2 regions of the Pseudobacillus sp. 179-B 2D1 NHS genome follow, and region 1 is predicted to be linked to the other one. Evidence: riboswitches for the same ligand, from Rfam matches in the RefSeq annotation. Region 1 holds a riboswitch; the other holds the start of a gene.
The links. A riboswitch is a leader RNA that binds a small molecule or an ion and turns the genes downstream of it on or off. The one in region 1 is predicted to bind cobalamin.
Positions count from the first base shown of each region.

Region 2: another riboswitch for cobalamin. It lies ahead of ACH0BF_RS02835 (FecCD family ABC transporter permease); the one in region 1 lies ahead of ACH0BF_RS00495 ((2Fe-2S) ferredoxin domain-containing protein).

Region 1 covers NZ_JBIQDP010000001.1:73,126-76,953, reverse strand. Annotated here, with positions in the region: gene cobJ (precorrin-3B C(17)-methyltransferase) at 1-1,251, opposite strand, end outside; gene ACH0BF_RS00495 ((2Fe-2S) ferredoxin domain-containing protein) at 1,271-1,654, opposite strand; cobalamin riboswitch at 1,810-1,999, opposite strand; gene ACH0BF_RS00490 (GHMP family kinase ATP-binding protein) at 2,109-2,978, opposite strand; gene ACH0BF_RS00485 (MerR family transcriptional regulator) at 2,991-3,740, opposite strand; gene ACH0BF_RS00480 (CPBP family intramembrane glutamic endopeptidase) at 3,827-3,828, shown strand, end outside.
Region 2 covers NZ_JBIQDP010000002.1:97,809-101,636, forward strand. Annotated here, with positions in the region: gene ACH0BF_RS02825 (ABC transporter substrate-binding protein) at 1-258, opposite strand, end outside; gene ACH0BF_RS02830 (ABC transporter ATP-binding protein) at 274-1,041, opposite strand; gene ACH0BF_RS02835 (FecCD family ABC transporter permease) at 1,038-2,060, opposite strand; cobalamin riboswitch at 2,308-2,500, opposite strand; gene ACH0BF_RS02840 (superoxide dismutase) at 2,553-3,437, opposite strand; gene ACH0BF_RS02845 (YkvI family membrane protein) at 3,637-3,828, opposite strand, start outside.

The sequences.
Region 1 (3,828 bases):
CGGCATTTCTAAGCCGTCAAATTTCTCATGAAGCAGTTCAGCGTACGGAATTGCATCTTTCTTTTCTCCGTCACAGAAGTCACAGGCTTTCACCGTTGCAACATCCCCAATAGGTGAAAGCAAAAATCCGGCATCTTTTAAGGAAGCTGTTACTTGATGAGGATCTTCTGTCGGCACCCGTAAAATTACTTGGTGATGAGGCGTATATTCGATAGCCCCTTTTTCTCCGGCTGCTTTTGAAAGAACGAGCATTTGCTCAGCCGAGAACACCTTATTCGCTACTCCCGGGCTGACAGCTACTTCAAAAATGGATTCTACTTTTCTCTTGAACAGCGGCTGACTTGTCTCTTGTTTGTCTTTTCCATCTAAAAGGCGGAGCGCTTTCATTCCAAGCTTGTACAGGTCTGTTTTCTCCTCTTGCCCTCCATGAAGAGCCCACGGCTCATTTTTCGGCTTCAACCGTTCGTGCGGCTTTAGCGGCTGCTTTTCTGATGTTAATGTATATTTGCGCTGATAGCCCCTCGGTGTAATCATTTTGTTGTCGTAAAGGAATGTGGTTGAATTGCCAATGATTACGGTCGTCAGCATGCCGATATCATGATCCAGCATATTCTTCAAGTCTGTAATCACCACTTGTTCTCTTTCCCGGTAAGCGCTCTTGACGAGGCCGACTGGCGTATCCGGTGAACGGTGCTTTAATAAAATGCGCTGCGCTTCCGCAATTTGTCTCGTTCTTCTTCCGCTCTTTGGATTGTATAAAGCGATGACAAAATCAGCTGTCCCTGCTGCTTCTATCCGCTTGGCAATCAAATCCCACGGCGTTAGATGGTCACTTAAGCTGATTGTGCAAGCATCGTGCATAACCGGCGCCCCAAGAAGAGAAGCACAGGAATTGATCGCCGAAATTCCCGGTACAATCTCTACTCCCACGCCGTCCGCTTCTTTCCAACCCTGTTCAACGAGTACTTCATAGACAAGACCTGCCATGCCATAGACACCGGCATCTCCGCTTGAAATGACCGCCACCGTTTTTCCTTCTTCCGCTAATTTAACAGCGGCCTGTGCACGGCTCACTTCCTCTGACATCCCGGTGCTGATGATTTCTTTTCCCTCAATAAAGTCCGCGATCAAATCGACGTATGTTTTATAACCGATAATACAGTCGCTTTCCTTTAGCGCTTCCTTGGCCCGTTCTGTAATGTGCTCTGCGCTACCCGGTCCAAATCCGACAACCAATAATTTTCCCTTCACTCTATTCGCCCTCCTCTGCTTACTTGGCTGTTTGCTTTTCTTTATCTTTGGCCACACCGGTTACACGGTCATTTTGAAGAATCATGCCTTTTTCGTAATAAGTGTACGTGACAGCTTCTTCAACCGGCCGGCCTTCTTGGAGATGGGAAGCCACAATTTTCTCTGCGAGCTGTTCATCCACCTCGTGGTACCATGTGCCTTCCGGGTAAACGATGACGACACAAGCATCTTTACAGCGGCCGTTACATCTTGTTCTTGTCGTATGCACCCGAACATCAAGCTCCCGTTTTTTTATTTCTTCCCTGATTGTCTGCGTGACCTCTTCTCCGCCTTTTCGCATACAGCTCGAACCATTGCAAATGAATACATGATGGTTCATTTCTGTTAAATCCCATGTCGCCACATTCCCCACTCCTTTTTGGAAAATAAAAAAGTCCTTAACTTCAGAAGAAGTTAAGGACTAAGAGCTACGTATATAAGCTACTCAAGGAACGAGTAATCATGCCGAATGCGCCGACACCGTTCCATACAGTCATCCTGTTCTTCCCTCCGAAGAATGATGGTTCGAAGAAGAAAGCAGGTCTCCTGGCTTACGGGTCCACTTACTCTTGTCCCTTCCCGGCATTACGCCAGTGGCTGTTGACAATTTCATCACCGTTTACAGTAGCGGGGGCTGCATCGGACTTTCACCGATTTCCCTATTATCCCAGAAATGACTCTCCCGGGCACTCTCTTCTTATTATTCAATTTTTATGTATGTCATCCTGATTTTTCTAAATTTCAAACTCTTTTATTAGATTAGCAGGTTCTTCATTCATTTGACAAGGGAAATTTTACACAACGTTTCTTTTGTTGAACTATGAAGAAGAAGATGAAGCAGGTACAGAAACGGAAATGAAAGGCTTCCAGCCTGTTTTCTGCTTAATGATCTGCTTGACGGCAGACATTTTTTCTAAAAAAGAAGGATCATATCTATGACACAGCAAGCCTATCACGGTCCCGCTGTGACCTACAATGACTCCCAATTCAAATCTTTTAGCCAGCTCAGCGAACAACGAGAAAAAAGGCTTAGGCAGCAGCTCCTCATTTAACTTCGCGCTTTTCGTGACGGCAGACAAAATGGCAGGTACACTGCCGGACAAGAGACTGTCATGCATTTCATCAAATAATTGAGCCATTTGCAGCTTTGCAGCAGCAGAATATTCACCTTTCATCCTATAGTACTGTTGTGTATTCAATCGTCCCCCACTGTCATAACCGATAAGAAACAACTCAGGGAAATTTGGATAAGAATAGAGCAGTTCGCCTGTTTTCTGGTTCACGGCATTGATGCCCTGATACATAACTCCATCTGTCGGTTCAACAGCAGCAGCGATTTCTGCAATAGCTGAGTCCGTAAAGTCTATCCCCACACTCATAGCGACAGCGCGCACGGCAGCAGTTATATCCGCAGAGCTGCTTGCCATCCCTTTGCTGACAGGAATTTGTGACGAAAAGTATAATGTTCCTCCTACACTCATCCCAGCTCTCTTCAATGCAAGCTCTGCAGCGTAGATCGCTTTTCTCTTATAAGGATGGTCACTGCGTACACCAGGAGAGTGAGTGGGAACAAACCATACTTTGCTTGTTAAGGGAACAGGCAGCGTAAATAGGAACGGCTGACCATTCTTTTCTCCCTGGGCAAGCTCGCCAAATGTACCGGTGGATCTTCCAACTCCTTTTTTCACTATATAACCACCTCATTCACGTGCTTGTTCAAATAAGTAAATAGCGTCCTCCAAAAAACAGATCACCTCTTTTTTAATAGGATATAAATTTAGAAGCCCTGATTTATCTGCTGATTTCCGTACACGCCAAAACTTTTCTTCCAGCTCCCGATTTCCGGCAAACATTTCATCTGTCAGTAAGAGAACGTCAGAAGCAATCAACTTTCCCTCTTCTGATTCTGGGCCAATATTTTTAGCTACACAAAGGTCAATCCTTTTCAATAAGTTCATCCACTTATTGATCAGCTTATCATCCTGTTCCAGTTTCGGAAGCTGCTCCTGCAGGATGGTTTGCTCTTCCTCATCAAAGAACTTATTCCAATTTCCTTTCTCTTTTTCATCGCTTCTTTCTTTTCTGACTAAAGGAATTAAGTGCTCCCACTGTAAATCCCCTTCCACCTTTAAGATATTCAACAGCGTATTCGTATGAAGCACCGCTTGTTCAAGCTCCGCTATGTTTTGCCTCAATGACTGCTTATGTATGCTCAACAACTGCTCAATCGTTAATTGGGATAACACTTTCTTTATAACTTTAAGCGGCAGTTGGAGACTTTTTAAAATTGTCACCTTCTCTATTTTCAGAACATCTGCATCATTGTAAAACCTTTTTCCATGTTCATCTTTAAATGAAGGAGTCACTAAATCGATTTGATCATAATATCGCAGCGTCCGGACAGAAAGATTTAATTTTTTTGACACTTCCCCTGTAGAATAATAGCTCACTTCACTCACCCCTAAAAAAGTGCTTCCACGTGACGCAGCGTCACCTTTTACACTTACTATATCACAATGTAACGGGAAGAATAAGAAT
Region 2 (3,828 bases), on a different contig from region 1:
CAATTCGGGAAGAATGCGATCATCCAGATAAGCTGTGCCTACCATAGAGTCTTCAAGCCCAAGCGCAAGCATGATTTCAGTTGCATGCTGATTCAATGCTACCGCTCTCTTTGGTGCAGCTGCCGTTCCCCATTCATCTGTTATCTTCTCCGCCGTTTTGCTGGCCGAACTCGAACTCTCATGATTGAAGCTCGCAAAGACCCATAGTGCAGCTATGCAAATAACTCCAGTTAAAATCCATATATTTTTTTTAATCATTTTGTTTCCCCCTTTTCACACATGAGCCAAAAATGTAATATGCGGTTTGTTTGTCCGCGGATGTATCTGGATCTCTCCATCTACTCCAAACACTTCTTTCAGCATGTCCTTGCTTAAAACCGCTGAGGGTGTTCCAGAACAAATCATGCGTCCCCCGTTCATAACGTATATATAGTCGCAATAGAACGCGGCCAGATTTAAATCATGCAGAGCAGCCAAAACAGTAATCGGCAGCTTTTTGACAAGGTCGAGCAGTTGCAGCTGATGTCTGATGTCTAAATGGTTGGTTGGCTCATCAAGAATAACCATGCCCGCCTTCTGAGCAAGTGCTCTCGCAATAAACACCCGCTGTTTTTCTCCCCCAGATAACTGCTGAAAGCTACTTTGGCCATACTCGACCATGTCTACATAAGCTAAAGATTCGTGAATAATCTGTCGGTCCTCTTCTGTTTCATGTTGAAAAAATTTTTTATAAGGGTGACGGCCCATTGCTACGATTTCTTCAACGGTAAAATCAAATGGCACAGCAGCCTCTTGACTTACGACAGCCAGTTGTTTTGCTGCTTGCTTTGCCGGCATTTCATGCAGCCCTTTGTCATTAAGCCATACCTTTCCGCTATCTGGTGTTAAAATCCGAGAAGCGTTCTTCAATAAAGTGGATTTCCCACTTCCATTAGGACCAATAACGCCAATGAACTGTTTATCAGCCGCTTGTAGTGAAATATCGTCAATGATAAACTTGCCGTTTGCTGAATAACTAACATTCTCAACGAGTAGTTTCATCGGCCGCCTCCCCCAAACGAATAGGAGCTGTGCCGCAAGAGCCAAATAAAAAATGGCCCTCCACAAAAAGCGGTAACTACACCAATCGGCAGCTCCTCTGGCGCAAGCAGCAAGCGGGCTGCTGTATCTGACCAAATCACAACGAGCATGCCAAGCAGTGCACTAACTGGAATCACACGCTTATGGTCGGAACCGAGCAATAGCCGGGCTAGATGAGGCACCATTAATCCTACAAAGCCAATAGAACCACTCACTGCCACTACTGCACCGGTAATTAAAGAAGCAACAACAATAAGGATCTTTCGAAAAACATCTGTATTTACTCCAAGTGTTCCTGCCGCTTCTTCCCCCATTAACAAAGCATTCAACGATGAAGAGGCAGATAATAAAAAGAGGACACTGCCAGCAATTATTAGCGTCGGAATCGCTAAGTGTTCCCACTTGGCTCCAGCAAGGCTACCCATCATCCAAAACATGACTTCTCGAATCCCCGATTCTTTCGGTGCTAATGTCACAATAAAATTGGTTACAGCGGACAGCGTCATCGAAACAGCTACACCGGCCAGCAATAGGCGTGTCGTGAGAATCTTTCCGCCTTCCTGGGCGATTATGTACACGGCTCCCATTGCTATCATGGCACCGGTAAAAGCGCCAGTAGTTAAGGCATATTGTCCAAAGACAGGCAGAGCGCCAAATAAAATAACGAGCGTTGCTACTACTGAAGCACCTGAAGATACGCCTAAGATATAAGGATCGGCAAGTGAATTTCGTACCAATGCCTGAATGACAACTCCTGCTACTGCAAGACCCGCTCCTGTTACAGTTCCGAGCAATACACGCGGCACCCGAATGTTCCAAATTATGTGTTCCTGAGCCTTATTCCAGTCTGCCTCTATGTAATTGCCCACCCAAGGTGCATGTGAAAGGATGATCTTCCATGCTGTAACAGCTGGCATATTAACCGGCCCTAGAGTAATAGACCATGTAATAGAAAATAAAAGGAAGACAGCAAGTCCCATGAGTAAATACAAATAACCCTGCTTGTTCGCGCGGAAAACAGCTGAGAAAACAAAGGATGATCCTCTTTTCTTTCTTATCCATCCTGCAAACGCTAGCTTCAATGTTCCATCTCCTCTCTTTTTTATCAGCACAGAAAGAAAGCCCTGTTCTTATCGCTAAGAACAAGGCTTGGGTGTGTGAAAACAGCACAAAAAAGCAACAGAGACTGCTTTGTCTTCGGCCACCTTTCCTTTCCGCGAAGGCATCATAGGGGATCAAACCTGGGTAGGTCTCCTGGCTTACGGATCTGCGCGCTTTTTTCGTCTTCCCTGATTTCTCAAGTGACATCAATGAAAAAAGAACTTTCCGATTACAGTGGCGGGACCGCTCGGGATTTGCACCCGATTCCCTGTTACCCTTTGCTGTCTGTTGCAAAGGCACCCGGTTCTCTTATATAAAGTTTTTCATTGCTTACCAGTGTAATATAGTTTCCATGAATAGGCAATGCCTTTTCAATGCCCCCTCGCTTTTCTCATGCGTCCCTCTACTTCATCCCAACAAACAATGTTCCACCAATTATCAATATACTCCGCACGCTTATTTTTATATTTCAAGTAGTAAGCATGTTCCCAAACATCAAGTACAAGTAAAGGAACTACATCCCATTGGCTTAAGTTTTGATGTTTTTCAGCTTGCAATATTTCTAATCGCTGAGCTTGCGGCGACCATACGAGAATGGCCCATCCCCCTCCCTCTACTTTCTCGGCGGCTTTGGAGAAGTGTCTCTTAAACCCATCGAAGCTGCCAAACGACCGGGAAATCTCTCGGTTTAATTCACTTGAAGGCTTTCCCCCTCCGTTTGGGCACATGATTCTCCAAAAGATCGAATGTAAATAATGCCCGGCACCATTGAAAGCAAGCTCTCTCTCCCAATGCTTGACGAGCTCAAAGTCATTATTTTTTCGTGCCTTTTGCAGCTCCAGCTCTGCTTTATTCAAACCTTCTACATAGCTTTGATGATGCCGGTCATGATGAAGCCTCATTGTTTCTTCATCAATATAAGGCTCTAAAGCATTGTACGCATAGGGGAGAGGGGGAAGTTTGTGGTGGCCAATAGGAACCTGTTCAGCTCTTTCTCGCTCTTCCTCCTTCTCTTTTTCGTTTTCTTCAGCAAACAGCCCTTCATGAAGCTGGCGCCACTCCTGATCTAATCCCAAAATCTCACTTTGGATTAAATGAATCTCTTCTTCTTTCATATTCGATAAACGATTATCCATCTTCTCTACCTGGTTTTTCCACTTTTCCACCTGATTAAGGTCAATTAATTCATGCTGCAAAGCACATAAAGCCTCACACCATTTTTTAGCTTCCTTTAAATAACTGCGGTATATCTCCATCTGCCCTCCTCCTTTCAGCTCGTAATTTCAACATATGCATTGTTTTTATATGCGTTCTTCTTCCATACTCTTCCCTCTGCCTAACAAAGCAAATGAAGAGGACCGTTATCAAAAAAGAAAGAGGGGCTATGCAATCCCTTGGCAAAACAAAAAGCTGCCCACCAGTTGGTGTTCACTTAACTGGTGGATAGCTTTCTTATTAGCTTGATATCTTCATTTCATTCTTAAATGGTTGCTTAAATCTAAGCCAGGCGAAAATAACACCGATAATTAAGATCAAACCGAGGTAGCCAACAATTGGATACAAGGTGCCTACTAATTTAACGAATCCGACGAAGCTTGCCAGAAAAGCGGCCAATGTAGAAATAACTACTGTCGGAGTAAAAGACTT